4 regions of the Dorea sp. AF24-7LB genome follow, and region 1 is predicted to be linked to each of the others. Evidence: predicted binding sites of a transcription regulator. Region 1 holds the regulator's gene; each other region holds the start of a gene.

Region 1 (8,069 bases):
AAAGAGCAGAGTTCTATCGCAGAACAAGTATCCGAACTTGACGGAAGATTTCACAGAGTTCTTTACGAAGCATCGGACAGCCGTATATTAGAGCATGTCCTGACAGATTTTCATAAGTATGTGAAGCTGGCAAGAAAGACTTCTGTTGGCGAAGAACACCGGGCCGAAAAATCCATTCAGGAACACCGGGCGATTCTGGAAGCAATCAAACAGAAAGACGCAGACAAGGCAGAAGAACTTGCGAATCAGCATATCAAAAATGTAATGCAGAACCTGCATCTGGAAGAATAATAATCAGATAGAATATAGAAAATAACGTAGAAAGGGAGAAGAACATGGCTAAGATTAAAATGACAGTACCAATTGTGGAAATGGACGGAGACGAGATGACAAGAATCCTTTGGAAGATGATTAAGGAAAATCTTTTGGAACCTTTCATAGAGTTAAATACTGAATATTATGATCTCGGACTGGAACACAGAAACGAGACAGATGATCAGGTGACGATTGATTCGGCAAATGCGACGAAAAAATACAAAGTCGCTGTAAAATGTGCAACAATTACACCGAATGCCGCCCGCGTAAAAGAATATAACTTAAAAGAAATGTGGAAGAGCCCGAATGGAACAATCCGTGCTATCTTAGATGGAACGGTATTCCGTGCACCGATCGTTGTAAAGGGCATTGAACCTTGTGTAAAAAACTGGAAGAAGCCGATCACCATCGCAAGACATGCATATGGAGATGTGTATAAAGGTTCTGAGATGAAGATTCCGGGAGCAGGAAAGGTAGAGCTTGTTTATACTGCAGAAGATGGCAGTGAGACAAGAGAACTCGTACATAATTTTGACAGTGCCGGAGTTGTACAAGGAATGCATAATATCAATCATTCGATTGAGAGCTTTGCAAGAAGCTGTTTCAATTATGCACTGGATACAAAACAGGATCTCTGGTTTGCTACGAAAGATACAATTTCCAAAAAATATGACCATACATTCAAAGATATTTTCCAGGATATCTACGATGCAGATTATAAAGACAAATTTGAAGAAGCAGGAATCACTTATTTCTACACACTGATCGACGATGCGGTTGCCCGTGTTATGAAATCCGAGGGTGGTTATATCTGGGCATGCAAGAATTATGACGGAGATGTTATGAGTGACATGGTATCATCTGCATTTGGTTCACTTGCAATGATGACATCTGTGCTTGTGTCTCCGGAAGGATATTATGAGTACGAGGCAGCACACGGAACCGTACAGCGCCACTATTACAAACATCTGAAAGGTGAAGAGACATCCACAAACTCTGTGGCAACAATTTTTGCATGGACAGGAGCACTACGTAAACGTGGTGAGATGGATGGAAACAAAGAGCTGATGGCATTTGCAGACAAGCTGGAAAAAGCAACGATTGATACAATTGAAAGCGGCAAAATGACAAAAGACCTGGCACTTATTACAACACTTGAGAATCCGACTGTGCTGAACAGCGAAGACTTTATTAAAGCAATTGCAGAAAAATTAAAAGAGGACTAAACTTTACATAGATTTTACGGAAAACAGATATACTTCAAACAGAACTATGGTATTTTTGTAAAAGGCAAAAAAGTAAAAGGAGTACTGTTATGAAGAATATATATTGTAATCGGGAATTATCGTGGTTAAAGTTTAATGAACGTGTATTAGAAGAGGCAGAGAGTAAAGACGTTCCATTATGTGAACGTCTTACCTTTGCCTCTATTTTTCAGACAAATCTGGATGAATTTTTTATGGTCAGAGTCGGATCGCTGCAGGATCAGATGTTATTGCACAAAGAAATCCGTGACAACAAAACAAAGAAGACAGCCAAAGAACAGATCGAGGCAATTCTGGAAGAAGTAAAGCGGCTTGGCAAAAGACACGGGAAAGCTTTCGAAAATCTTTTGCAGGAACTGGAAGCGTATGGCGTACGTTTTGTAGATTTCCGGCATATCGACGAGGGAGCCAGTCAGAGACTGGAACGATATTTTAAGACAGAGATTGCCCCTCTCATTTCGCCTACGATCATCAGCAAGAGACAGCCGTTCCCATTTCTTAGGAACAAAGATATATATATTGTTGCAGTACTGGAAACGAAGAGTAAAAAAGAGCGTCTCGGTATCATTCCGTGCTCAAACAATGTGTTTAAACGTCTGATCGAACTGCCGGATCATCCGGGCACTTTTATGCTGTCAGAAGAATTTATCCTGCATTATGTGCCGGAAGTATTTAAAGGATACCGTATCAAGGCAAAATCTGTGATCCGTATTACAAGAAATGCGGATATCGATGCGGATGCATTGTATGATGAAGATCTGGATTATCGTGATTTTATGGCAGATCTTATCAAAAAGCGTAAAAAACTGACTCCGGTTCGCATAGAATTTTCAAGAGAAATGAATAAAAATGTTGTTGCAACATTGTGTAAATATCTGGAAATGGACAAGACGCATGTGTTTTTGTCGGATGCACCGCTGGATCTCTCATTTGTATTTGAAATCCAGGACCGTCTGAGAAAAAATCCGGAACTGTTTTATGAGAAAAAGGTGCCGCAGAAATCACCGATGTTTCAGGATGGTGAGAGTATTCTTACGCAGATACGCAGGGAAGATAAGTTACTTTCCTATCCATATGAGTCTATCCGCCCATTTCTTCATATGTTAAATGAGGCGGCAGAAGATCCGGATGTTATTTCAATAAAAATGACTCTGTACCGCCTTGCAAAGCAGAGCAAAGTCGTGGAAGCACTGGTAGAGGCGGCAGAGAATGGAAAAGAGGTTATTGTTCTTGTAGAGCTGCGTGCAAGATTTGATGAAGAAAATAATATTGAATGGTCCAGAAGACTGGAAGATGCCGGATGTCAGGTAATCTATGGGCTGGATGGATATAAAGTGCATTCCAAGCTGTGTTTGATTACAAGAAAAAATGATAATCATGTGGAATATTTTACACAGATCGGAACGGGAAATTATAATGAGAAAACATCCAGACTGTATACAGATTTATCCCTGATGACATCAGATCCTGCAATTGGTCTGGAAGCATCCAATGTATTCCAGGCACTTCTGAAAGGTGAAGTTGTTGAACAGTCAGAGAAACTTCTTGTTGCACCAAAATGCCTGCAGAACCGTGTGCTGGAAATGATTGATGAGGAAATTGAACACGCCAGACATGAAGAACCGGCATATGTCGGTGTGAAATTAAATTCGCTGACAGATAAGAAAATCATTGATAAACTGGCGGAAGCGTCAAAAGCAGGTGTAAAAATTGATCTTGTAATACGTGGAATCTGTTGTCTGCTGCCGGGAATTCCGGAAAAGACAGAAAATATCCGTGTGATCAGTATCGTAGGACGTTTTCTGGAACATTCCCGTATTTATATTTTCGGAACAGAAGAGCGCAGTAAAGTTTATATCGCATCGGCGGATTTTATGACAAGAAATACGGTACGCCGCGTGGAGGTAGCTGCGCCGGTGGAGGATGTAAGGTTGAAGGAATGTCTGCTTAAAGATTTCCGGATTATGTTAAATGACAATGTCCAGGCGCGGAAAATGAACCCGGATGGAAATTATACAAGAATAAGGAATGACAAAGAGCCACTTTCTGCCCAGGAATATTTTTATGAGGAGGCTTATAAAAAAGCCGGAAAAAAAGAGCAGCCACAGGTGAAAACGGAAACGGCAGAATCATAATGAGATGGACAATCGAATAAAGATGAAGTGATGATTCGGTATGATTATATAATTGGAATTGCACCGTTAAGTAAAAAAGGCTTTAACTTCTCGCAGTCAAAGCCTTTTTGTATTATTTATCTTATGCGATAAGAACAGTAGTTTTGACTAAGATAATTTAGTCTTCAGCAAGAATTTCCCAGTTTTTATAAAGAGTTTCCAACTCTTCCGCAATCTGTACTTTCTCTTTGGCGAGTTCCTGGCATTTGACAGAGTTTGTGAAAATCTCTTCTTGTACCATAAGTTCATCAATTTCCCGGTCGCGGTCTTCGAGTACGCTGATGCGTTCTTCCGTCTTTTTTAATTCATTCTGGCGTTTGCGTTCCTTAGCCTGCAGTTCTTTTTGTTCCTGCCAGCTTAATTTGGAAGCGGAGACTTCACCGGAATCGGTGGAAGAATCAGAAGTCATATCGATATTTTCTGTATATGCAGCTGTGAGTTCTTCCTTTTTCTCCAGGTAATAATCGTAATTTCCAATGTAATTGACAAACGTATGATGCGTAAGATCCAGGATTCTTGTGGCAGTCTGATTGATGAAATAACGGTCATGCGAAACATAGAGCAGTGTTCCGGTATAATTATTCAGCGCTTTTTCCAGAATTTCTTTTGAGGTAATGTCTAAATGGTTGGTCGGCTCATCGAGGATCAGGAAGTTTGCTTCAGAGAGCATAAGCTTTGCAAGAGAAACACGTCCTCTTTCACCACCGCTTAAATCGGAAATCCGTTTAAAGACATCGTCTCCGGTAAATAAGAATGCTGCAAGCATGTTCCGGATCTGCGTATTTGTAAGAGTCGGGTAATCATCCGAAATCTCTTCAAAGATTGTCTTTTCCATATGGAGCACATGGTGTTCCTGATCGTAGTAGCCAATCTGGACATTCGTACCAAGGGTGAAAGTTCCGTTGTCTGCAGGGAGAACCTGATTTAAAATCTTAAGCAGAGTCGTCTTGCCGGTTCCATTATCGCCGATGATCGCAACGTGTTCGCCACGCTTGATCTCAAAACTGATATCTGAAAATAACGTCTGTGGTGGAAAGGCTTTACTTAAATGTTCTACCGTCAGTACATCATTACCGCTGATGGTTGCAGGTTCAAGCTTTAACTGAAAGTCTTTGTTTGTTTCTATCGGTTTTTCTACCGGCTTGATCTTCTCAAGCATTTTCTCACGGCTTTCCGCCCGTTTGATTGATTTCTCGCGGTTGAAAGAGCGGAGCTTTTCAATAACAGCTTCCTGATGCTTGATCTCTTGCTGTTGGTTGAGATATTCTTTGATACGCGCTTCGCGGATCTGCTGTTTTTTCTGAGAGTAATCAGTATAATTACCAGAATAAGTCATCAGTTCACCGTTTTCTATTTCGATGACTTTCGTTACAATCCGGTTCAGAAAATAACGGTCGTGTGAGACGATCAGTACTGCACCCGGATAATTTAATATGTAAGTTTCCAGCCACGTGATTGAATTCAGATCCAGGTGGTTGGTCGGCTCGTCCAGAAGCAGAATATCCGGTTTAGTAAGCAGAAGTTTGCCGAGAGAAACACGGGTTTTCTGTCCTCCGGAGAGCGTATTCACCGGTTTGGTAAATTCTTCTTCCTGAAAACCTAGTCCCTTTAAGACGCCAGTCAGTTCGCTTTCATAAGCATATCCATTTTCGCGTTCAAATGCTGCGGTCAGCCGGTTGTAGGAGTCCATGTGGTCTTCCAGAGAGTCTCCACTTAAGTCCTTCATCTCCAGTTCCAGCTGACGGATCTTCTGTTCCATGGCAATGATATCTGCTTTTGCCGTGCGCACTTCTTCGTAGATCGAACGATCTGTATTCATGTCCTGATGCTGGGCGAGATATCCCATAGTCTTTCCTTTGGTCAGGATGACGGAACCACCATCTGACGGCAGTTCTCCGGCAATTATCTTGAAAATAGTAGATTTGCCGGCTCCGTTCGGGCCTACAAGGGCAGCTTTCTCATGATCTTCTATATGAAAAGAACCATCTTTCACAATGATTTCTTCACCAAATGTTTTGTTAATTCCATGACAGGCAAGTATCATAAAAAATTCCTCCTTATCTGTTCACATACGTTCTTATTATAACGAAAACGTAATAAAAAAACTACTAAAAAATTGACTTTATTCATACAATTTTATATAATAACAGTTAGAATACATATGGGAAGGTGAAAAAATTGGATAATCGAGGAATATCACAGGCAGTCATCCGACGTTTGCCGCGATATTATAGATATTTAGGAGAACTCCTTGAAAATGGGGTAGAACGTATTTCTTCTAACGATCTGAGCAAAAGGATGAAGGTTACTGCGTCTCAGATTCGTCAGGATCTTAACAATTTCGGAGGATTCGGACAGCAGGGATACGGCTATAATGTCAAATATCTATATACAGAGATCGGCAAAATCCTGGGACTGGAAGAAGATCATAAGATCATAATCATTGGTGCAGGTAATTTGGGACAGGCACTTGCAAATTATGCAGCGTTTGAAAAACGTGGATTTATCCTGACCGGAATTTTTGATGTAAATCCGCGTCTGGAGGGAGTTGCGATTCGTGGAGTGCCGATCCGCATGATGGACGAGTTGAAGTCCTTTGTCCAGAAGAATGATGTAGAGATTGCTGTACTTACAATTCCAAAAGAGAAGGCAATCGAAGTTGCGAATATGCTTGTGGAGAACGGCGTGCGCGCGATTTGGAACTTTGCACATACAGACCTCAATCTGCCGGATAATATCATTGTTGAGAATGTGCATTTGTCAGAGAGTCTGATGCAGTTATCTTATAACATCAGTCGTTATAATGAAGACCAGCGCAAAAAAGGAAAGAACTAGTAAAAGCAGACGTATAGAAACAGGCATGTGTATACAGGCTTGTTTTTATACGTCCTTTTTATATGATACCTGAGCAGAAAAGCCTGCATTCATGTGAGCTTGTCAGTAAGCGGATGTAAGGTTTTGTGACTCCGCAGGTGTCATAGGTACGATTATATTAGGGAGATGAGTATATGAGGTTTTTACCGGATGGAGACAGTATGAAGGCGGCAGATAAGGATACGATAGAGAATCTCGGTATCCCATCACTGGAACTGATGGAACGTGCGGCGAGGAGTTGTATTGATTCCATGAAAAAGGAAAAGCTGGATTTTACAGATGTTCTGATTGTCTGTGGATCGGGAAATAATGGCGGAGATGGTTTTGCTGTCGCGAGACTTTTAAAAGAAGAAGGATGTGCGGTTACTGTTTTTATGGCGGGGAATCCGGCACATTTAAGTGCGGAATGCCGATATCAGTGGAAGCTTTTTGAAAGCATTGGAGGATCGATCCGCGACCACTACCCGGATGGCACATACAGCCTGATCATTGATGCTATATTCGGTGTTGGTCTGAGTCGGGAAGTAACCGGGCATTACCGGGAAGTTATTGAGTGGATGAATGAAGCGTCCGGAACAAAAGTTGCAGTGGATATTCCATCGGGAATCAATGCCGGAAATGGTTGTGTGCTTGGTATTGCATTCCGCGCAGATTATACAGTGACGTTTCAGGTTGAGAAGATCGGACTTATCTTTTATCCTGGAAAAGAATATGCAGGTAAAGTCACAGTGACAGATATCGGAATATCACTCCGGACGATGGAGAAGAACAAGAACATTGCATATCTGCCGGACAGAGAGGAATATATCAGAATGCTGCCGGACAGACCGGAAGATTCCAATAAGGGTACTTATGGAAGGCTGCTTGTGATCGCCGGAAGTAAAGGGATGAGCGGAGCTGCATTTCTTAATGCAATGGCAGCTTATCGGATGGGAGCCGGACTGGTGCAGATTTATACGGAGGAATCGAACCGGATCATTTTACAGGCACTCCTGCCGGAAGCAATCATCACAACCTATACAGAATTTGACAAGGAAGAAGTGAAACGGCTTTTAAGTCACGCAGATGCGGTATGCATTGGTTCCGGACTTAGTAGATCCAAGACTGCAAAGAAGATTTTAAAAACCGTATTGTCCAATGTGGAAGTAGCATGTGTGATCGATGCAGATGGACTGAATCTGCTTGCGGAGCATTTGAAATATACAGAATATCTTACAGAAGGAAGGTTTATCCTGACTCCGCATATGAAAGAGATGTCCAGACTGACCGGACTTTCTGTTCCTGAAATCAGAGCTAACAGACAGCAGGTGCTGGAATCTCTGACGAAAGAATGGAACGTTACCTGTGTCCTGAAAGATTCAAGAACGTTGATTGGAGAAGCCGGAAAACGGACCTGTGTCAATACAAGTGGCTGTCAGGCGCTGGCAAAAGGCGGTTCCGG
Region 2 (8,069 bases), 120 kb from region 1:
CATGTGGAAGCAGAACATAAGAAAGATGACATTTATAATCTGAAGAAAAAAGTAGACTGCGGTGTGGATTTTCTTACAACACAGATGTTTTTTGATAATACAATTTTCTACAATTTCTTATATAGAATCCGTGAAATCGGAATTACGGTTCCGGTTGTGCCGGGAATTATGCCGGTAACAAAAGGCAACCAGATGAAGAGAATCAGTGAGATGTCCGGAACAGTGCTGCCACAGAGATTCCGTGATGTACTGGATCGCTTCGGTGAAGATCCGAAAGCAATGCAGCAGGCCGGTATTGCATATGCAACCGATCAGATTATTGATCTGTTTGCAAATGGAATCAATCATGTGCATGTATATTCTATGAATAATCCGGCAGTAGCAACAGCAATCATGCACAATTTATCTGATATCGTAAAAAACGGATAGGTGTGATAGTGAATGGATAACAGAACCAAAGAAGCAATCCGCTATCTTGGATATGGAAGACAGGAAGCGGATGAACAGACGTTTGGATTGGTGGCAGATGCGTTCAGAGAACTGGATGAAACTGCGAAACCGAGAAGCATATATCGTACATTTGAACTTCAGTGGAAGCAGACAGATACGATCCGGATAGAGATGATGGAAATACATAGCAGGAATCTTTCAAAGAATCTGAAAGGCTGCCGTCAGGTCGTTCTGCTGTGCGGGACACTGGGGATTGAAGTGGACTATCTCATTAAGAGATATTCTTATACGGAAATGGCAAAAGCTGTTGTAATGCAGGCGTGTGCAGCAGCACTGTTAGAAGAGTATTTGGATGAGAGGCAGGAAGAGATACGCACAGAGATGGAAAAACAGGACTTGTATCTGCGCCCGCGATTCAGCCCGGGATACGGTGATTTTTCCATTCTTCACCAGAGAGAGATTTTAACATTGATGGAGGCATCGAAGAAGATTGGTCTGACGATGACAGAAAGCAGTATGCTCACACCGACAAAATCAGTAACCGCTTTGATCGGTCTTAGTACGACGCAGGAGAACTGTCATCAAAAAGGTTGCGAGGTCTGTGGAAAGAAGGACTGCATTTATCGCAGAGAATCATAGAAAATCAAAGATAAAGGAGCAAGAATATGCTATTAGACAGGCTGGGGAAAGAGCTTTTGTTTTTTGATGGAGGAACAGGAACTCTTTTGCAGGAAAATGGATTAAAACCGGGAGAACTTCCGGAAACATGGAGCATTGAGCATCCAGATATAATGGTTCAGATTCATAAAAAATATTATGAATCTGGAAGCGATATTGTACTGAGTAATACATTTGGCGCAAATGCATTGAAGTTTCACGATTCGCAGTATTCGCTGGAAGCGATTGTGAATGCTTCTGTTGCAAATTTAAAGAAAGCGGCAGAAGAAGGTGTTACGGATGGAAGAGAAGTGTATGCAGCACTTGATATCGGACCGACCGGTAAATTATTAAAACCAATGGGAGATCTGGACTTTGAGGATGCCTATAATGCATTTAAAGAAGTTACCATTTATGGAGAAAAAGCCGGTGCAGACCTGATCCACATTGAGACAATGAGCGATACTTATGAGGTGAAAGCGGCAATACTGGCTGCAAAAGAGAATACATCACTACCTGTATTTGCAACGATGATCTTTGATGAAAAAGGAAAACTTCTCACAGGTGGAGATGTTCCGTCTGTAGTTGCGATGCTGGAAGGGCTTCGCGTAGATGCACTCGGTATTAACTGTGGTATGGGACCGGAACAGATGATGCCGATCCTTGATGAGATTTTAAAATATACTTCCGTTCCGGTCATTGTCAAGCCTAACGCCGGACTTCCGAAACAGAAGGACGGAGAAGTTTATTATGATGTAGATCCGGAAGAATTTTCCGAATATATGATAAAGATTGTTGAGAAAGGCGCTGCTGTGATCGGAGGCTGTTGCGGTACAACACCGGAGCATATCCGTCAGATGATTGCAAGCGTGAAAGCATCCGATGCATGGAGCAGAAGAAAACTGCCGGAAGTTTGTGAGAGAACGATCGTATCTTCCTACGGAAAAGCAGCATTTTTAGGTGAGAAGCCGCTGATCATCGGAGAGCGTATCAATCCAACCGGTAAAAAAAAGTTTAAACAGGCGCTCAAAGATCACGACATGGATTATATTCTGCGTGAAGCGATTTCCCAGCAGGATCATGGAGCACATATCCTGGATGTCAATGTCGGACTTCCGGATATTGATGAAGTAGAGATGATGCGTGAAGTTGTCATGAACCTGCAGAGTATTACAAGCCTGCCACTTCAAATCGATACAGTTGACCAGCAGGCAATGGAAGCCGCTATGCGTATTTATAACGGAAAACCGATGGTAAACTCCGTGAATGGAAAGCAGGAGTCCATGGATCAGGTATTCCCACTAATCAAAAAGTATGGCGGAGCAGTAGTAGCGCTGACAATTGATGAAGACGGGATTCCACAGACAGTTGAAAAACGTGTGGAGATTGCCGGAAAGATCATTACAGAAGCAGCAAAATATGGCATCCCGAAGAAAGATATTGTTATCGATGTTCTTACAATGACGATCAGTTCAGAACCGGAAGGCGCCCGGATCACATTGGAATCTCTGAGAAAAGTCAGGGAGATATATGGAGTCTGTACGGTGCTTGGAGTATCGAATATTTCATTCGGACTTCCATACCGCCCGGCAGTCAATTCCAATTTCTACACAATGGCAATGCAGAACGGTCTGAGTGCAGGAATTATCAATCCTCTGTCAGAAGATATGATGCGTTCATACTATTCTTATTGTGCATTGATGAACTATGATGAGAACTGTGAAGAATATATCAGACAATACGGAAGCGTAAAGGCAGACAAACCTGTTGCCAAAGATACGCAGATTACGCTCAAGAGTGCAATTGAAAAAGGCTTAAAAGAAGAAGCGCATCATGCAGCCTATGAGCTTGTAAAGACGATGGCACCGCTTGATATTATCAATGAGGAGATGATTCCGGCTTTAGACGGAGTTGGAAAAGGATTTGAAAAAGGTACGGTATTCCTTCCGCAGCTCTTGATGAGTGCAGATGCCGCTAAGATTGCATTTGCGGTATTGAAGGATGAACTGGCAAAGAGCGGCACAGAAGAAAAGGAAAAAGACAAGATCATTCTTGCAACTGTAAAAGGAGATATTCACGATATAGGCAAGAATATCGTGAAAGTACTTCTTGAAAATTACAGCTTTGATGTTCTGGATCTTGGAAAAGATGTACCGCCGGAATTGATTGTTGAGACAGCAGTAAAAGAAGATATTAAACTGGTTGGATTAAGTGCGCTTATGACGACAACTGTAGTCAGCATGGAAGAAACGATCAGACAACTCAACAAAGAAAAGCCGGATTGTAAAGTTATGGTAGGCGGTGCAGTCCTAAATCAGGATTATGCAGACCAGATCCATGCAGATTTCTATGGAAAAGATGCAATGCAATCCGTATACTATGCACAGAAAGTATTCGGACGGGAATAGACAGATAAGAAGATTCATAACAATAGAGCAAACATAAAACAAGTCACAGCTAGGAGGAAGAAACATGGCATTAATATTACCTGAAAAATATGACCCTCATCTTTCGGTAAGAGAGACGCAGGAAGCAATCAAGTACATTCGCGACACATTTCAGAAAGAATTTGGAAAAGAGATGAATCTGGAAAGAATTTCAGCGCCTCTTTTCGTTACGAAGAAGAGCGGACTGAATGACAATTTGAATGGTGTGGAGCGTCCGGTACAGTTTGATATTGCAGGGATTAAAGGAGAAGAAGTAGAAGTTGTACAGTCTCTTGCAAAATGGAAACGTATGGCCCTTCATGAATATGGCTTCAAACCAGGCGAAGGACTTTATACAAATATGAATGCGATCCGCCGCGATGAAGAACTGGATAATCTTCATTCCTGTTATGTTGACCAGTGGGACTGGGAGAAAGTAATTACAAAAGAAGAGCGTACAGTTGAGACATTAAAAGATACCGTGCGTACAATTTTCAAAGTGATCAAACATATGGAGCATGAAGTATGGTATAAGTATCCACAGGCAGTGAAACATCTGCCGGACGGAGTGACGTTTATCACTTCCCAGGAGCTGGAAGACCGTTATCCGGATAAGACACCAAAAGAACGAGAAAATCTGATTACGAAAGAATACGGTTGCGTATTTGTTATGCAGATCGGTGACAAGCTGGCAAGCGGGGAGCCGCATGATGGTCGTGCACCGGATTATGATGACTGGCAGTTAAATGGAGATATCCTATTCTGGTTTGAAAATCTGAACTGTGCACTGGAGATTTCCAGCATGGGTATTCGTGTAGATGAGAAATCTCTTGCAGAACAACTAAAAAAAGCCGGATGCGAGGAACGCAAAGAACTGCCGTATCATAAGATGCTTTTAAATGGAGAATTGCCGTATACGATCGGTGGAGGTATCGGTCAGTCAAGACTTTGTATGCTGCTTCTGGATCGTGCCCATGTCGGAGAGGTTCAGGCAAGTATCTGGCCGGAAGAAATGAAAAAGACATGCAAAGAGCATAATATCGTATTACTGTAAGTTGTATTTAATTCTGTACATGCGGGAATATTGACACTGTATTAACGATTTTTTATACTTAAAGGAGTTTATGAGAAATTCTATTAGGAAAGAGAATCAGGAGGATGTGTCAATATGATCAGAGGATTAGATACGACAGTCAAACGTTTGAGACGGAAAGTATTCGAAGAAGTTGCAAGACTTGGCTTCGAGGCAAATGATGAGACGCTTTGTGACGACATGGAAGCAATTCCATATGCTATGGTGAATGAAGAAAGCCCTGTTTACAGGGACAGCATTTACAGAGCCAGAGCAGTTGTCAGGGAGCGTCTTCGTCTTGCTATGGGATTGTCACTCCGTCCGGAGAACAAACCGGTTCATCTGACTGCCGGTGTGGAGGCGAGTAATATTTCGGACAAATACTATGAGCCGCCGCTTATGCAGGTCATACCGTCAGCGTGTGCAGCATGTGAGGAACGTGGATATGAAGTAAGCAATATGTGTAAGGGCTGTCTGGCACATCCGTGTATGGAAGTCTGTCCGAAGAGTGCGATTTCCATGGTAAATGGTAAATCTCACATTGACCAGGAAAAATGCATCAAGTGTGGAAAATGCAAATCCGCCTGTCCGTATGACGCAATCTCCTGTAAGGCAAGACCTTGCAAAATGGCATGTGGTGTAGGAGCAATCGAGTCAGATGCTATGGGAAGAGCTTACATTAACAATGATAAATGCGTATCCTGCGGAATGTGTATGGTAAACTGTCCGTTTGGTGCGATTTCTGATAAATCGCAGATTTTCCAGTTAGCGCATGCACTGAAAGATGGTGAAGAGATTGTTGCCGAGATTGCTCCGGCATATGCAGGACAGTTTGGAGATAATATCACGCCGAGAAATCTAAAAGCGGCACTCAAGGAACTTGGTTTCTCGGAATTTTATGAAGTTGCACTTGGGGCAGATATTGGTGCAGTTGCGGAGGCGCATCATTATGTGGAAAAAGTTGTGACAGGAGAACTGCCGTTCCTTCTTACATCTTGCTGTCCGTCATGGGCGATGCTTGCTAAGAAGTATTTTCCGGACCTCATTGATCAGGTATCACAGGAGTTAACGCCGATGGTTGCGACGGCTCGTACGATCAAGCAGAAGCATCCGAATGCCAAAGTGGTATTCATCGGACCGTGTGCGGCAAAGAAGCTGGAAGCGATGCGCCGGGATGTGCGAAGTGATGTGGATTTTGTTATTACATTTGAAGAACTGCAGGCAATGTTCGATGCTAAGAATATTGACCTGACACAGTATGAAGCAGAATCGTCTTTCCATGATGCGACCGGAGCAGGAAGAGGGTATGCAGTAGCAGGAGGCGTTGCAGAGGCAATCGAGAAATGTATCCATGAGTATTATCCGGATGTAGAAGTAAATATCGAACATGCGGAAGGACTGGCTGAGTGTAAGAAGATGCTCGCTCTTGCAAAAGCAGGACGCATGAACGGATGCCTGATCGAAGGAATGGGATGCCCAGGAGGATGCGTGGCAGGTGCAGGAACAAATATTCCGGTTCCGAAAGCGCAGAAGAATATCAAAGAATTTGTAAAAGCATCCACAAAAAAACTTCCGCCAAAAGAATTGGCAGAGATTGAATTAAAGTAAAAAAGAAGAAATGTGCAAAGATGCCTGTCGTTGACAAACGGCGGGTATCTTATTATAATTAGGAGATAGTGAGTTTGGAGGAGGAAATTATGCAAAAATACGGAGTAAATGAATTACGTAGAATGTTCCTTGAATTTTTTGAAAGTAAAGGACATCTGGCTATGAAAAGTTTTTCACTGGTGCCGCACAATGACAAGAGTCTGTTGCTTATCAATTCCGGTATGGCGCCGTTAAAACCATATTTTACAGGACAGGAGATTCCACCAAGAAAGAGAGTGACAACCTGTCAGAAGTGTATCCGTACAGGAGATATCGAGAATGTAGGAAAGACTGCAAGACACGGTACTTTCTTCGAGATGCTTGGTAACTTTTCGTTTGGAGATTATTTTAAACACGATGCAATTCACTGGACATGGGAGTTTTTGACAGAAGTTGTAGGTCTTGATCCGGATCGTCTGTATCCATCTGTTTATCTTGAGGACGATGAAGCGTGGAAGATCTGGAATGAAGAGATTGGGATTGCACCGGAGAGAATCTTCAAGTTTGGCAAGGAAGATAACTTCTGGGAGCATGGTTCAGGTCCTTGTGGTCCATGTTCAGAAGTATATTACGACCGCGGTGAGAAATATGGTTGCGGACGTCCGGATTGTACAGTAGGATGTGAATGTGATCGATACATGGAAATCTGGAATAACGTATTTACACAGTTTGACAATGACGGACACAACAACTACACAGAACTTGAACAGAAGAATATTGATACCGGTATGGGACTGGAGCGTCTTGCATGTATTGTGCAGGATGTAGATTCTATGTTTGATATCGATACAATGAAAGCACTGCGCGACCATGTATGCCGCATTACAGGTGTATCTTATGGAACAAGCGATGAGACAGATGTTTCTCTCCGTGTTATCACGGATCATATCCGTTCTGTCACGTTTATGATCTCCGACGGAATTATGCCGTCTAACAGTGGAAGAGGTTATGTGCTGCGGCGTCTGTTGCGTCGTGCCTGCCGTCATGGACGACTGCTTGGCATTGAGAGAGCATTCCTCGTAGAACTGGCACAGACTGTTATCGATGGTTCCAAGGATGGATATCCGGAACTGGAAGAGAAAAAAGACTTTATTTTCAATGTCATTGCAAAAGAAGAAGCGCAGTTTAACAAGACGATCGATCAGGGACTGTCTATTCTTGCTGACATGGAAGCAGATATGAAAGCAGAAGGTACAACCGTACTTTCCGGAGAGAATGCATTCAAGCTTTATGATACTTATGGATTCCCGGTGGATCTGACAAGTGAGATCCTGGAGGAAAAGGGACTGACATATGATAAAGAAGGCTTTGAAAAAGCACAGAAAGAACAGCGCGCGAAGTCCGAAGGAACTTTTGGAACACACAGTTACAGTGGTACAGACGCAAGCGTTTATGATGCGCTTGATCCGGAACTGACAACAGAATTTGTCGGATATGACAATATGGAAGCAGAGTCAGAAGTTACAGCACTTACAAGTGAAGAAGAGATTGTAGATGCACTCTCTGACGGAGAAAAGGGAACGGTCATTGTAGCGAAGACTCCGCTCTATGCAACAAGCGGTGGACAGGAAGCTGATAAAGGTGTGATCCGCAGTGCAGACGGTGAATTTGTAGTAGAAGATGTTGTAAAACTTCTCGGTGGCAAATTCGGACATGTCGGTCATGTGACAAAAGGCATGATCAAAATCGGTGATAAAGTGACACTGGAAGTTGATCGTGAGAACCGTGCACTTGCTGCAAATAACCACAGTGCAACACATCTGTTACAGAAAGCACTCCGCATGGTGCTTGGAACACATGTAGAACAGGCTGGATCT
Region 3 (8,069 bases), on a different contig from region 1:
GCGGCGGAACCCTTTGCCTGGTTCCTCTACTACATAATTACCCTTCTTACGCTCCTCATTTGCTTCTTCCACATTCATATAACGTCCAAGGATCTTGGTCGGTGTATAGAATGCTTCATCATATGGATCCACAACTACCTGTGTCAGGATCGTGCTGACTGTTCTGTAAATGCCTCTGTTTAAAAGTTCCTCGCGAATCGCATTCTGAAGGTCATATCCGATATAGCCCTGGCTCATGGCAGAACATACAGACATTGGCGCCGCTGTATAGTTCTCGTGTACTTTTCCAAATTCGTTCATCGCTGTATGGATCATACCTACCTGCGGTGCGTTGCTGTGTGTAATGGCAACCTGATATCCGTCCTCGATCAGATCCGCGATTACTTTTGATGTTTTCTTAACTGCTTCCTGCTGCTCCGGCAAGGTCGTACCAAGGGCACGATGTCCCAGCGCAACGACTACTCTTTTCTTCATGCTCTATACCTCTTATTTTCTGTAAATTTCCTCTCAAGATTATAAAAAGAATTATAGCCTCTTTCTGAAAAAAATGCAACTCCTGCTCGTCTTTTGTGGTAAACTGAAATTATTAAAAGGGATTTCCCGGTACGTGTTGAAAACGTATACGAAAGGAGTTTACATTTATGAAAGTTATCGTAACAGCCCCAAGAGGGAAAATGGGCAAATTGATCACACAGGTTGCAGCCTCCCGTGATGACATGGAACTGGTTGCCGGTATCGGTCCAAAAGGGCGCGATTACATCGGAACAGATCTCGGAACTGTCGCAATGGTCGGAAAAGAACTGCACGTTCCGGTTGTAGATGATCTCGAATCCGTTATTGACAAATGCGATGTGATCATCGATTTTTCTACTAAAGAGATGGCTATGGAAGTTCTGGATCTTGCCATCAGACATAAAAAAGGTCTGGTCTGCGGTTCTACCGGTTTCTCCGACGAAGAGATGAAACGTTTTGAAGATGCTGCTTCTTCTATTCCAATGCTCTATGCAGCCAACACTTCCAAACTCGTCAATGTCATGAATAAAGTTCTGGAATTTATCACAAAGACAGTTGGGGAAGAACTGGACATTGAGATTCTTGAGATGCATGATCAGTGGAAGAAAGATGCACCGAGCGGTACTTCCAAAGAAATGGGTGAGACCATGGCACATGCACTTGGCAAAGAATTATCCGATATCGCTGTATACGGCAGGGAAGGAGTTTCTCCGCGAGAACCTGGAACAATCGGTTATCATTCTCTGCGCGCCGGCAATATTCCAAGTAGCCACACTGTATTCTTTGGTGGCATGGGAGAACGTCTGGAAATCACTCACCACTGCTACAACTGGGAATGTTTCGCAAGAGGCGCCTGCGACTGCGCAGCGTATCTTGCTAATAAAGGTCCTGGATATTATACCATTAAGGATGTCCTGCATCTGAGCTAGTCCGGCTCGGGTCAGTCTGGCGGTTTATCTGTAATAACGACTGCCATAGGTCATCCGTAACTACTTTGACAATTTAATTAACAAGATGTCAGGATTTTCCCCTAACATCTTAACATTAATCAGAAAGGATTTTATTTATGATATTAGTAAACACAGATTATATAACCGGAAAGAAATTTGAAATGATCGGACTTGTAAAAGGAAATATGATCCAGTCTGTACATTTTGGAAAAGACCTTGTAAACAGCTTTAAGACACTTGTAGGCGGTGAACTTACTTCTTATACAGAAATGATGAATGAAGCCCGTGCCATCGCCACAAAGCGCATGAGCGAAGAAGCCGAAAAATGCGGTGCCGACGCCGTCATTAATATCCGCTATGCATCCAGTACTGTCGTACAGGGTGCTGCTGAAATCATGGCTTACGGAACTGCAGTAAAATTCGTAGAAGAGTAGTTGCAAAAAGCGCCTGCCATCCTGTTATATTGATATATCCACAAATGGTCTGAATGTTCGGTGCCAGTGAAATATATTGCAAATGGCAGGCGTTTTTTAACTATTAATGCTTTTTCACTATCTACCAATATTGTTTCTATTTTTTAATACTTTTTTCTGCTATTTTTACAGCACCATTTTCTCTTCGATCCGGATTTTCTCCAGATGCTTGATCCTGTCCACGAGATGTGTTTCCGTCAGATACTTATACACGCTCTTCGGGACAAGATGCGCCCATTCTTCATCCATGGCAATACAGCTTCGCACCCATGAAGCACTGACTCCGCGGTCTTTTTCTTCTCTTCGCCAGAGAACTTCTACATCCAGCTTCAAGCTTCGCAGGATCTTATATTTTTCTTCATCCCACGCATCACTGAGTCCCATAAAATACGTCGCATCTTCCGGCATATAATTTGCAATATATTCCGGAAAATTAATCGGAAACGGCAGAATATCATATTCCTGCTCAGGGACTTTAAATTCCTGCATGGCACCTTTTATCATCTCATAACGTTCAAAATACGTCAGCGGATTTGCCGCTTTTGTGGATCGGTTCTGATCATTTACCGAATCGCCGGTCATTCTCCCGTCCGGATTCGTAAGCCCGATATACAGTTTCCGGCACCGCATCTTTGCCGCCAGAATATATTCCATATGCTTTAAATGCAATACCTGGAATCTTCCATTTACAACACCTGTCTCTATCATACTTTCCCCTCATCTTTCGCAGTTATTTATGTTACAAGACCATCTTTTTCAAAAATATTCTTTCAATTCTTCCACAGCCTCTTCTGGCATATACGGAAGATCATGTCTGGAATCCGATGCCGACGCAAGAAGATATGCATTTCCCTTCACAACACGCAGTTTCTTTGCCACTATATTCTGATTAAATGAAAAATACTGGATCTGCGGATAATGCATGTATGTGGTTTCTCGACCAAATACACCGCTTGATACGGCCAGACTCTTCTTATCACAGGCAAATGCATCCGTAACATAGCCGCCCGCAAGCATCACCAATACAACCAGCCATCCACAGACACACGCCAGATTAATCCACAGAAAATGGGATCCTATGATTTCTTTCGCAAACCGATCTGCCACAAATAATGCAACTGCCCAGATCACTGCCGGGATTGCCTTAAGAAAGATAACCGACTTCTTCTGTCTCTGCAGCGGAAGTTTCATTGCTTCTGCAAATTCCGGCAGAAGTTTCTGCATTTTTTCAATCACGTCTGCATGACTCTGATACAAAAGGAAAAAGGCGTCCTTTTCTTCATCGTCATCTCCCATTCCGACATTGATAAGTTCCACCCGGTATCTCTTAAAAATCCTTGCAATCCATGTCTGTCTCACCGTTACACCATGAATCCGCTTTACCGGAATTACATAGCTTACTTTCTTTAAAAGTCCGTAAGAAATATAGATCTTATCACTTTTTCGTGTAACCTGATACTGATAATACTTAATAAAATCCTTCACCGTATCCCAGACTGCTGTTGCGCCGATAAAAAATGCTACCGCCCAACCTGATATTATTTCCAGAATATTTTGTCCTGAAATTCCTTCCTGTATGCCAGAAAGCAATTTTGATACGGAGCCTCCGATTCCTCCAACTGCAAGCAAAACAGCAAATAAATTAATCGCAAACACTCCATGCCAGATCATATCATTTACATTTGCTGTCACCGTTGTCTCTGTGATGTTTTTACCGTTTTCCTCATCTGTTATCCCGGCAGTTTCTTTGTACGCGCCACTTTCTGTCTGATGATTCGCATCCTGCGCATAAACTTCTGCCCCGGAACGGTTACCTTCCGACTCCATAATCGCAAAAACCGTCTGACGGAACCACTCTGCTTTTTCTTTTTTCAGCACTAGTTTTACGTCTGTATCATCTGCCGTTGAGAAACTGTCTGTATCCAGTTTCACAGTGCATGTGCCAAGCATCATTTCCAGAATATTCTGTGAGAGATTGACATTGGAAATATGCTTGATGCCGATCGTCTGCACCTTGCGGTTCCATGTATTTTTCTCAATCACGATTGCCTGCCCCTGGATAGAAATATAAGTTTTCGCCCAACGGCGGAGCTGCCAGAATAAAGCAATCAGGAACAATACAAGAAACAGACTGGCTCCCGCAAACTCATCTGCCAGATATTCTTTCAGATTATCCATATGCTTTACAATTTCTTTCAGGTCATCCAGTGCCGATCCTGCAAGTACAATCACGATTCCTATAAATATAGTTCCAAATCGTTCAATCACAATGGAGATATGGTTTCTAAATTTCGTTTCTGTCGTTTCCATGTTTTTCCTCCGCTGCGATCTGATTGATCCGCTTCTGTAAATTCTCTGCGATCTGTTCCGCTTTTTCATCTTCCAGAAGATTGATCTCTACATCTCCACCTGCTGTTGTCACAACTACATTTGCCACGCCGAAAGCTCTGGCAACCGGGCCTCTCTCCACCTGCAGTTTATGTAACCGTTCCATCGGAACAATATTGCGCTCTATGAAAAGATACCCTTCGACCGTATCTATACATTCTTCATCTATGTGATAACCATATCTCCGGTATCGGAAATACGGGCTGATCACACAGTTCAGAATGATCAGAACAACGAGCACCAAGGATATTATCTCGCCAATCCGGATATCTTTTGGACTGAGCCAGAATGCATTTACGCAGATGATCGCTGCCAGCAGAATAACACTTAAGATCACGGTCGACACATACATGCACCCCAGCGCACGTTTACTGAGCCGTTCGTATTTCATCTTCTCTTCTCTCATTGATTTTCTCCTTGTAACTAGTCGTTTCTATTCTAGCACAAATAAACCATCATTACAAAAAAAGAAGATACTGTTCTGCACTGATATACAGCACACCACGGTATCTTCTCCTTTATAATCTTCTTTTTTAATGAATGGAAACATTTAGTCCATACTCTTCCATAATACCTTTCAACTTCTGCATGTATTCTTCACTCGGCGGAGTCGCCTCAGCCACCGGTTTATCACTGATGCGAAGATATTTCATTACTCCAAGATTATGGTACGGCAATAATTGAATCATTGTAACTGCATCTCCTAATTCTTTACAAAATTCTGCATTGCATGCAGGCCTCTCGATACATGCAGCAAATCAATTTTATCTTCAATTTCCCGGGCAAATGCAATCTCATCATCCAATGACGGTGAACCTTCTACCATATCACTTGCATTGATTCGATATTCAATTGCCATTGTATTTCCTATTTTTTTCGAATTGCTGCTAAAAGTTCTTTTGTAAATCTTGATGCATTTTCTATCCGCACTATATTCATCTGTTCTTTTGTTAAATCTGTAGGATCCAGCTCTACCGCAACATTCTTTCCTTTATCACGCTTTTCAAAAGATCCTGCATAAAAATTAATTGCAAACAACTCTATCCCGATTTTTGCCTGATACATATGTGCAAGATCTGTCAGTGACATCATCTCATTAACCACCGTTTCTTCAGACATTCGCAGTAAATGTGTAACTAAAGGCGGAATATTTCTATTTACACATCCGCACCCAATATTAATACAGGCAACTCCCCCTTTTACAATATCTCTTACCCATTCCATTAATTCGCGATTTACATGTCCGTCTCCCGTCGCAAAACTAGGCCAGACCGGAGTAAAAGATACTCTGTTTTTTAACTTCATTGGTCCGATCTGAATCGGTTGCAATACATGTTCATACATTGTGTGATTCATTTTTTTGCTCCTTTCGTATAAAGTCTGTTTTTAGTATAGAAAGTGCGCAAAAAACCAACAATATTCATATCTGACAAATTCTTAACACATTTTTGCAAAATATTACAGCTCTACTATTTAAATACAAAACCCGGAAAATTCTTGAATGAAATAAAATAAGAGACAGGAAATATTATGCACCTTTGAGGAATCACCCACTACATATTTCCTGCCTCTTTTTTTTATTATTCTAAAGCATCTCTAAAATAGCTTCTTTTGACTGTGCGCCTACGGTTCTGGCTGCCACTTCTCCATTCTTGAATACAAACAGCATCGGAATGGAAAATACTTTGTACTGTCTTGCAATCTCTGGGTTCTCATCCACATCAATCTTGCACACTTTGATATCTGTTTTTTCCTCTGCAATCTCTTCTATGATCGGTCCCACCATCTGGCACGGTCCACACCAGGTTGCCCAGAAATCAACCAGTACCGGTTCTTTTGCCTGTAATACTTCCTGTTCAAAAGTATCATTTGTCACATGAATCACTGCCATATCTATCGTCCTTTCTTTTATTCTTCTTAAAGTTAGTTTTTCTGTTTTTCAGTTATTATTATACTATATTTTGAAAATATTTTTGTAACATTTGTTACATATTTTTAACTTTTAATGGCTCTTTCCTTTTCCTCCGCATCATCTTTATGCTTTGCTGATCCGATCAATCGCATCCAGTTCTTCTTTTGTAAATGATATATTTTGCAATGCTGCAATATTATCCAGGATCTGTTCCGGTCTGGATGCTCCGATCAATACGGAACATACGTCTCCATCTTTTAAAATCCACGCAAGCGCCATTTGCGCCAGTGACTGTCCACGAAGCTTTGCGATTTCATTCAACGCTGTTGTTTTCTTTACCAGTTCCGCTGTAATATCGGATTTGTGTAAAAATCGCGGATCTCTCGCTGCGCGGCTGTCTTCTGGAATTCCATGCAAGTATTTATCTGTCAGACACCCCTGCGCCAGTGGACTGAACGCAATAATTCCAACACCGTTTTCCCTGCAACAGTCTTTTACACCATCCTCTTCAATCGTCCGGTCATAAATTGAATAGCGGCGCTGATTTACGATAAACGGACAATGTCTTTCACGCAGCAACTCTACCGCCCGTTTTGTATATTCTTCGTTATAATTTGATACGCCTGCATACAGTGCTTTTCCACTGCGCACAATATCGGTAAGAGCATCCATCGTCTCTTCCAGTGGTGTATTCGGATCCATTCTGTGATGATAAAATACATCTACATAATCCAATCCTAACCGCTTCAGACTCTGATCGAGACTTGCCATCAGATATTTTCTGCTGCCGCCGTCCCCATAAGGACCATCCCACATATCATATCCTGCTTTCGTTGCAATGACCAGCTCGTCCCGGTATGGCATAAAATCGTCTTTTAAAATCCTTCCAAGACTCTTCTCGGCACTTCCATACACCGGGCCATAATTATTTGCCACATCAAACTGTGTAATTCCATTGTCAAATGCGGTTCTGCACATTGCTTTCATATTATCATAGTTATCTTTTGAGCCGAAATTATGCCACAATCCGAGTGACACAGCCGGGAACTTAAGTCCGCTTCTCCCAACACGGTTATATGTCATCTTCTCATAGCGGTCTGCTGCCGCTGTATAAATATCTGCTATATCTGCCATTCTTCTGTCCTTCCTTTCAACTGTCTGATTTGCATATTGTTTTCTCTGATTGTGTAACACTGTTCCTTTTTACTCAATCCAGAATACTCTTCCTTCTTTTCTGTCGGCTGCCTGCGGCAGTTCTCCATCCGCATATCCGACAGCACAGTGGGCAATTCCTTCCCATTCGCCTTCGATTCCTAATTTCTTCAATAACTGCTTGTATTCCGGCATCTCAAATTCTTCTTTTGCACGGTGGATCCAGATGCTTCCAAGTCCCAGTGTATGTGCGGCAAGCATCATATTTCCCATAACAAGGCTTCCATCATAAACACAAGTGGATCTCTCCTTATTTGCTAACACTAGCAAAATCGCCGGTGCACCGTAAAATGGATCAAAGCCTTCATCCCAGCCACCAATCTTGCGGTTGATCTCTGATAACTCATCGCGAAGTTCTTTATTTGTCACAGCGATTGTAATAGTTGCCTGCTGTCCCCTGCCATTTGCTGCATACAGACCTGCTTCAATGATCTGCTCCAGATCCTGCTTTGCCGGCATGTCCGGTTTGAATTTGCGGATACTGCGGCGTTCTTCCATTGCTTTTATTATTTCATTCATATTCATGACCTCCAATCAATCTTTCAAACTACTGTCTATTATATATGCTTTTATTTGATTTGGAATACTTAATGGAAGCAAAGTTTTTTATTACCTAAAAAA
Region 4 (8,069 bases), on a different contig from region 1:
CTTTTTTCTGATTATTCATTATTGTGATAGTACTGCCTTCCGTAAGTCCCAAGGCTTCCAGACGGCGTTCCAGTTTTTCTTCCAGTTGAATGGAAACAACCTGATAGGAAGTATTACTGTTTCCCTGTTTTAATGTCATGTATGTATTCCTCTCTAATGTTAATGATAAATATTATCTATAATAATTCTTTTATAATATCATTTTTTAGAGAATATATCAATCTGAAAAGTATTGACAAATGTGTAAAACGTCTATATGATTAATACACTCGTCTTAAGAAGTTCTGATGATTCTTTATAATCAATATTCGTACGGGGAATCCCCCGACAGGGAAATGATCTTCCCGAATTTCACAAAACGAGAAATCATAAAAGGAAAGGAGGGCAGTTACAGTAACTGGTTTTAGCAATTTAATTTTACAATTGAAGAAGGAGTAGTGCTTATGAAAAAAAGAAATTTCCCATGGAGTCCTTTTGTGCGTTTTCTGGCGGTGCTTTGTCTGGTTTTCTGTTGCGTGCCGGCAGTAAAAAGTGAGGCGAAAGATGTGTCGCTGAGAAGAGGCGAAGAAGTATTTTATGAAGGGTATTCAACGTTTTACTATTATATTGACGGAACTCTTGGATATTGTCTGGAACCAAAACGAAGTTCTCCGCATGACGGAACCTATACGTCAAAACAATTGACGAATGACACGCTTTTAAGTAAAACACTGTATTATGCGTATGGCAATCCGGGGTATCAGAAGTATTTGAAACCTGTATTTGGAGAAAACTGGCAGGAGAAGAAAAAAGCTTACAGTCTGTCGCATTGTATTTTGTCCTATGTATATGACGAATGCAAAGATTCAAGTGATGCATTTCTGGGATTAAGTGACACAATGAAGCAGAAAGTGAAAAGCTGTACGGCGAAGATTAAGACATTTCCGAAAATACCGGATCCGGATATTGCTTTTTCAGAGAAGACATTGACGGCTGTTTATGATAAAAATGAAAAAGTGCAAAAGACAAAAACTATCACCTGCAAGGGCGATGAAGATAATTCAATTGTCCTGAAACTGCCTGCGGATGTAATACTGGTAAATGAAACAAAAGGGACAAAAAAGACAGGAAATGTGACGGTTTACGGCGGCGATCGTTTTTATTTGAAGTGTCCGGTGGGAAAATGGAATGCCCAGACGTGGAAAACAGGCAACATTTATGGGAAAAACAGACAGAATTGGAGAAGTCTGGTGATTAATACCGGAGCAGGCGGACAGCACCTGGGAGTCGGAGAACTGGTAAGTGCGGATAATATTCCAACCAGTCTTGCGGTGCAATGGATTGAAAAGCCGGAACTTAAAGTGGAAAAGAGCGCTGACCGGGAAGATAAAAAATATAAAGTTGGTGACAGGATTACATATACGGTTGATGTGACGCAGCAGATTGAGAAGGCGGTTGCCTCAGGTGTTACGATCACAGACCGGATTCTAACGGAAGGAGTGAGACTTCTTCCGGATTCTATTATTCTGTATGACAAAGATCAAAGCGTTGTATCTGACGCGGTTATTTCTGTAAAAGAGAACACATATACAATTGAAACAAAACATTTTCTGGAAAGTATTCATTCCGGTGACAAATACACAGTGACTTATCAGGTGGAAATTCTGGATGAGAAACTGATCGGAAAAGAGATTGAAAATGAAGTAATCGTCCGTGCCGATAATGCGGAAGATGTGGATGATACGGAAATCGTGACTGTGGAAGAATCGGAAAAACCAGAGAAACCAGAAAAACCGGAGAAACCGGAAAAACCGGCAGAAAAGAAGAAACCTGAGATTGTGAAAGTAGAGAAAAAGGCAGAAAAACCGTCAGTGAAGAAGAAAGAGATTGTAAAAACCGGAGACGAACAAGATTTGATACTTCTTACGGTCTTATGTATTCTTTCTTGCACTGTAATATTTACCTGTGGTAGAATAGCTCGTAAGACTAAGTAGAAGAATAGGAGGTTGTCGTGATGGGAATGACAATGACGCAGAAAATATTAGCTGCCCATGCAGGTCTTGATCATGTTGTGGCAGGACAGTTGATAGAAGCAAAGTTAGACGTAGTTATGGCAAATGATATTACCGGGCCAATGGCACTGCCGATTTTCAGACAGATGGCAGAGAAGGTATTTGACAAAGATAAGGTAGTACTTGTACCGGATCATTTTACGCCGAATAAAGATATTAAATCCGCAGAGAATTCAAAATCAATCCGCGAATTTGCAAAAGATCAAGGACTTTCCTGGTATTTTGAACAGGGAAAATCCGGTGTAGAGCATGCGATTCTTCCGGAAGCAGGTGTTGTAGCAGCAGGTGAATGTATTATCGGTGCAGATTCACATACCTGTACATATGGAGCACTGGGTGCATTTTCTACCGGTGTCGGAACAACGGATATTGCAACAGGTATGGCAACCGGAGAACTCTGGTTCAAAGTGCCAAGTGCATTAAAATTTGTCCTGAAAGGACAGCCGGGACCTTATGTGAGCGGTAAAGATATTATTATTCATATCATTGGTAAGATCGGTGTGGACGGAGCACTTTACAAATCTATGGAATTCACAGGTGAAGGAATTGCAGCTCTTTCCATGGATGATCGTTTTACAATGGCGAATATGGCGATTGAAGCAGGCGCAAAGAACGGAATCTTCCCGGTAGATGATCAGACAAAAGCTTATCTTAATGAGCATACGAAGAAAGCATATCAGGTCTATGAAGCGGATGAGGATGCAGAGTATGACGAAGTGATTGAGATCAATCTTTCCGAAGTACGTCCGACCGTTGCATTCCCACACCTTCCGGGTAATGCTAAGACAATCGATGAGATTGAAGCAATGGAACCGATCAAGATCGATCAGGTTGTAATCGGATCCTGTACAAATGGACGTATGGAAGACATGCGTAAGGCAGCAGCTATTTTAAAAGGACATAAAGTACATGAAGATGTGCGTGTAATGGTAATTCCGGCAACACAGAAAATCTACAAACAGTGTATCAAAGAAGGACTTCTTGATATTTTCGTAGATGCGGGCTGTGCCGTGAACACACCAAGCTGTGGACCGTGTATGGGCGGACATATGGGCGTTATGGCAGCAGGAGAGAAGTGTGTATCTACAACAAACCGTAATTTTGTAGGAAGAATGGGGCATGTAGATTCCTTGATTTATCTTGCATCGCCGGAAGTAGCAGCAGCAAGTGCGATCGCAGGATGTATTGCAAATCCGGAGAAAGTGGGTGACAGATAATGAAGGCATTAGGACATGTATTTAAATATGGAGACAACGTAGACACAGATGTAATCATTCCGGCAAGATACCTGAATTCATTTGACGCGCAGGAGCTGGCAAGTCATGCAATGGCAGACATTGATCCGGACTTTGTGAATAAAGTAAAACCGGGAGATCTGATCGTGGCAAATAAGAACTTCGGATGTGGCTCATCCAGAGAGCATGCACCGCTTTGTCTTAAGACTGCAGGAGTAAGCTGTGTGATTGCAGAGACATTTGCAAGAATTTTTTACCGTAATTCTATTAATATCGGACTGCCGATCATCGAATGTCCGGAAGCTGCAAGAGGAATCGAAGCAGGCGATGAAGTGGAAGTAGATTTCGACAGTGGTAAGATTTACAACCGTACAAAAGGAACAGAATTCCAGGGACAGCCATTCCCGGAATTCATGCAGAAACTGATTGCGGCAGGCGGTCTTGTAAAATATACAAACAGCAAGAAGAAATAATAGCAAGAAAGACCAAAGGAAAGGTGGAAATATGAGTCTACATTACAAAAGTACCCGGAATTCCGAGTTAAAGGTAACTGCATCTGAAGCAATTTTAAAAGGGCTTGCTCCGGATGGCGGTTTATTTGTACCTGAAGAGATTCCAAAACTGGATGTTTCTATGGAGCAGTTAAAAAGTATGAGCTATCAGGAGATTGCTTATGAAGTAATGAAGCTGTTTCTGGCCGATTTTACAGAGGGAGAACTGAAAGGGTGCATTGAGAAAGCATATGACAGCAAGTTTGATACGGAAGAGATTGCATCTTTGGTAAAGGTATCGGATACTTACTATCTGGAGTTATTCCACGGTGCAACCATCGCATTTAAAGATATGGCACTTTCCATTCTGCCACATCTCCTTACGACTTCTGCGAAGAAGAATCACGTAAAGAATAAGATCGTGATCCTGACAGCGACATCCGGAGATACCGGAAAAGCTGCAATGGCAGGATTTGCAGATGTGGAAGGGACACAGATCATCGTGTTCTATCCGAAGAACGGTGTCAGTAAAGTACAGGAACTTCAGATGGTAACGCAGAAGGGAAGCAATGTAGATGTTGTTGCGATCCACGGCAATTTTGACAATGCGCAGAGCGGTGTCAAAGCAATGTTTGAAAACAAAGAACTTGCAGAAGAACTTGCCGGCAAGGGATATCAGTTTTCATCAGCCAACTCTATTAATATCGGACGCCTGGTTCCGCAGGTTGTTTATTATGTATATGCATATGCAAAACTTCTGGAAAATGAAGAACTTGCGAACGGAGAAGAATTACAAGTTGTCGTTCCGACAGGTAATTTTGGAAATATTCTTGCAGCTTACTATGCAAAACAGATGGGTGTGCCGATTGGTAAACTGATCTGTGCATCGAATGAAAATAAAGTATTGTTTGATTTCTTCCAGACAGGAACTTATGATAAGAACCGTGAATTTGTGCTGACAACATCGCCATCTATGGATATCCTGATTTCCAGCAATCTGGAGCGTCTGATCTATGTAATTGCAGGCGAGGACAGCGATAAGACAAAAGAACTGATGGAAGCTTTGAAAAAAGATGGAACGTATACGGTTTCGGAAGATATGAAAGCAAAACTGTCTGATTTTGCTGCAGGATATGCCACAGAGGACGAGACGGCAGAGCAGATCCATGATGTCTATGATAAGACCGGTTATGTGATGGATACACATACAGCAGTTGCATCTTATGTATGCAGCCGGTATGAACAGTCAGAAAAGACAGGCAAGAAATATCTGATCGCGTCCACAGCAAGCCCGTACAAATTCGTGAAGAGCGTTATGACAGCAATTGATGCAAAATATGCAGAAGAAGATGAATTTGCACTGCTTCCGAAATTGCAGGAGCTTTCACAGGTCGATATGCCGCAGGCAATCAAAGACATTCTGGATGCAAATGTCCTGCATAATATCGAATGTGATGTAGATCAGATGGAAGAGACTGTAAAACAGATTCTGAACCGTTAGTCAAAAGAAGAGAAATACAGAAGATACGGAGGATAACGAAGAATGGAAGGTGTATTTGGAGTAATAGGTCTGGGACTCGGATTGTATTGCCTGTATGGATGTTACATGCTGAGATTCAAACATGAGATCAACCGGACGATCTTACTTCCGAAAAACGTGAATATTAAAAAGTGCAAAGATCTGGATGGATACTGTAAGGAGGCATTGCCGCCACTTTTAATACTTGGTATTGCAGCAACTTTATATGGTGCTTCCGATCTGTATAACACTTATATCGGAGAAGCGAAGACGGTATTTTATGTTTTCATGACCATTACGATCGTTGCGCTTGTGATTTACGCTGTAATGATTAAAAAAATCAATAATAAATATTTTAAAGCATAAGGAAATGCAAGATTGCGTATGCAATCTTGCATTTTTTAAATACCATAGACAAGGATTTAACGAAAAAAGGAAGATAAATGCATAAAAAATGTCTAAAACTTTCGAAAAAAGATTGTTAAAGTCTTGACTTTTTTTGGAATAAATGAGATAATAGGAGCAAATGTTGTCGTGCACAGACAGGACAATGTAAATAATGAAGAAAAGAGGTTAATGTAAAATGGCAAAAATCGATTTAAGCAAGTATGGAATTACAGGAACTACAGAGATTGTTTATAATCCTTCTTATGAGATGTTATTTGAAGAAGAAACAAAACCTGAACTTGAAGGTTATGAAAAAGGACAGGAGAGCGAACTCGGAGCAGTGAATGTAATGACAGGTATCTATACCGGTCGTTCGCCAAAAGATAAATATATCGTAATGGATGAAAATTCCAAAGATACGGTATGGTGGACCTCTGATGAGTATAAAAATGATAACCACCCGGCATCAGAAGAGACATGGAAAGCTGTAAAAGAGATTGCACAGAAAGAACTTTCCGACAAGAAACTTTATGTTGTAGATGCATTCTGCGGTGCAAACAAAGATACACGTATGGCAATCCGCTTTATCGTAGAAGTTGCATGGCAGGCACACTTTGTAACAAATATGTTTATCAAACCAACAGAAGAAGAACTGAAGGATTTTGAGCCGGACTTCGTTGTTTACAATGCGTCAAAAGCAAAAGTTGAGAACTACAAAGAATTAGGACTGAATTCTGAGACAGCAGTAGTATTCAACATCACAAGCCGTGAGCAGGTAATCATCAATACATGGTATGGTGGAGAGATGAAGAAAGGTATGTTCTCTATGATGAACTACTATCTGCCATTAAAAGGTATTGCATCTATGCACTGCTCAGCAAATACAGATATGAACGGAGAGAATACAGCAATCTTCTTCGGACTTTCCGGAACAGGTAAGACAACGCTTTCTACTGATCCGAAGAGACTTCTGATCGGTGATGACGAGCACGGATGGGATGATAATGGAGTATTTAACTTTGAAGGTGGATGTTACGCAAAAGTTATCAACCTGGATAAAGAGTCTGAGCCGGATATTTATAATGCAATCAAACGTAACGCACTTCTTGAAAATGTTACACTGGACAAAGATGGTAAGATTGATTTCGCAGATAAGAGCGTGACAGAGAATACGCGTGTATCTTATCCAATCGATCACATTGAGAAGATCGTACGTCCGATATCAGCAGCACCGGCAGCTAAGAATGTAATCTTCCTGTCAGCAGATGCATTTGGAGTACTTCCTCCGGTATCTGTATTAACTCCGGAGCAGACAGAATATTACTTCCTGTCAGGATTTACAGCAAAACTTGCAGGAACAGAGCGTGGAATCACAGAGCCTACACCGACATTCTCAGCTTGTTTCGGACAGGCATTCCTGGAGTTACATCCGACAAAATATGCTCACGAATTAGTTAAAAAGATGAAAGCTAACGGAGCAAAAGCATATCTTGTTAATACAGGATGGAATGGAACAGGAAAACGTATCTCTATCAAAGATACTCGTGGAATCATTGATGCAATCTTAAGCGGAGATATTAAGAATGCACCGACAAAGACAATTCCATACTTCAACTTCGAAGTTCCGACAGAGCTCCCGGGCGTTGATACAGGAATCCTTGATCCAAGAGATACTTATGTCGATGCAACAGAGTGGGAGACAAAGGCAAAAGACCTCGCAGGAAGATTTGTTAAGAACTTTGCTAAATATGAAGGTAACGAAGATGGTAAGGCACTTGTATCTGCCGGACCACAGTTATAAGAAAACAGTTGTAAAATAGAGATTATTGGAGTATAATAATCTCAGTTGGAAACCTGAAATGTTCGATAACTTCTGTTATTTTGAACCTACAATACTTTAAACGGGACTCTTATTATCTCTGTAATATGTCAAGCCCTCATTTATGCAGGGGAAGGCAGAAAAGCAGATGCGGACACCCACCTAGCGGATGGCTAGGAGTCAAAATACAGAAACCGGCATTTTGGGGAATACAGAAGATAAGGCAGATGCCGCAGAACGATTAGCGATAATCCGATGCGGCATCTTCTTTTTATCCATATGTGAACAAAAAAGAGCTGTTAATGCAGCGAAAAGTACAAGAAACGTGTGGCTTTACGAATGTTACGAATGTATATGGAGGGATTCAGTTGAAATGTCAGAAAAATAGAAAACATCAAAAGAGTATTCGTTTGTGTGGCTGTATTCTCATTGCCGCTTTTTTTATTGTGTTACTCAGTGGAAAACTGCCGGAAGTAGCGAGGAGAAGACAAGTACGTGAAAGTGACAGGCAGAAACAGACATACAACAATACATATGAAATAGATGTGTCAAAAAAACAGACGGATA

Evidence for each region. The regulator Rex, encoded in region 1, represses fermentation and respiration genes when NADH is low (regulators of the CRP and FNR family bind a similar motif). The targets are predictions, from matches to a motif close to ATTGTTAANTANTTAACAAT.
Region 2: DWY31_RS00705 (4Fe-4S dicluster domain-containing protein) is a predicted target of Rex. The motif match lies at 4,617-4,636, and genes of this name have one in related genera.
Region 3: DWY31_RS02870 (oxidoreductase) is a predicted target of Rex. The motif match lies at 5,750-5,769, and genes of this name have one in related genera.
Region 4: pckA (phosphoenolpyruvate carboxykinase (ATP)) is a predicted target of Rex. The motif match lies at 5,774-5,793, and genes of this name have one in related genera.

Annotation. Positions count from the first base shown of each region.
Region 1 covers NZ_QUFR01000001.1:265,215-273,283, forward strand. The annotation lists gene DWY31_RS01300 (GntR family transcriptional regulator) at 1-291, shown strand, start outside; gene DWY31_RS01305 (NADP-dependent isocitrate dehydrogenase) at 336-1,541, shown strand; gene ppk1 (polyphosphate kinase 1) at 1,631-3,715, shown strand; gene abc-f (ribosomal protection-like ABC-F family protein) at 3,873-5,798, opposite strand; gene DWY31_RS01320 (redox-sensing transcriptional repressor Rex) at 5,933-6,589, shown strand; gene DWY31_RS01325 (NAD(P)H-hydrate dehydratase) at 6,763-8,069, shown strand, end outside.
Region 2 covers NZ_QUFR01000001.1:143,980-152,048, forward strand. The annotation lists gene metF (methylenetetrahydrofolate reductase [NAD(P)H]) at 1-429, shown strand, start outside; gene DWY31_RS00690 (vitamin B12 dependent-methionine synthase activation domain-containing protein) at 442-1,089, shown strand; gene DWY31_RS00695 (homocysteine S-methyltransferase family protein) at 1,116-3,515, shown strand; gene asnA (aspartate--ammonia ligase) at 3,580-4,587, shown strand; gene DWY31_RS00705 (4Fe-4S dicluster domain-containing protein) at 4,702-6,213, shown strand; gene alaS (alanine--tRNA ligase) at 6,303-8,069, shown strand, end outside.
Region 3 covers NZ_QUFR01000002.1:85,042-93,110, forward strand. The annotation lists gene arcC (carbamate kinase) at 1-474, opposite strand, end outside; gene dapB (4-hydroxy-tetrahydrodipicolinate reductase) at 642-1,442, shown strand; gene DWY31_RS02850 (YbjQ family protein) at 1,580-1,897, shown strand; gene DWY31_RS02855 (hypothetical protein) at 2,063-2,644, opposite strand; gene DWY31_RS02860 (PH domain-containing protein) at 2,693-4,246, opposite strand; gene DWY31_RS02865 (PH domain-containing protein) at 4,221-4,730, opposite strand; gene DWY31_RS13875 (hypothetical protein) at 4,858-5,013, opposite strand; gene DWY31_RS14100 (hypothetical protein) at 5,028-5,183, opposite strand; gene DWY31_RS02870 (oxidoreductase) at 5,192-5,680, opposite strand; gene trxA (thioredoxin) at 5,910-6,215, opposite strand; gene DWY31_RS02880 (aldo/keto reductase) at 6,360-7,370, opposite strand; gene DWY31_RS02885 (nitroreductase) at 7,440-7,967, opposite strand.
Region 4 covers NZ_QUFR01000008.1:19,855-27,923, reverse strand. The annotation lists gene DWY31_RS09125 (FeoA family protein) at 1-139, opposite strand, end outside; gene DWY31_RS09120 (isopeptide-forming domain-containing fimbrial protein) at 444-1,973, shown strand; gene leuC (3-isopropylmalate dehydratase large subunit) at 1,994-3,268, shown strand; gene DWY31_RS09110 (3-isopropylmalate dehydratase small subunit) at 3,268-3,759, shown strand; gene thrC (threonine synthase) at 3,791-5,278, shown strand; gene DWY31_RS09100 (hypothetical protein) at 5,321-5,662, shown strand; gene pckA (phosphoenolpyruvate carboxykinase (ATP)) at 5,880-7,484, shown strand; RNA gene ssrS (6S RNA) at 7,532-7,715, shown strand; gene DWY31_RS09085 (SpoIID/LytB domain-containing protein) at 7,871-8,069, shown strand, end outside.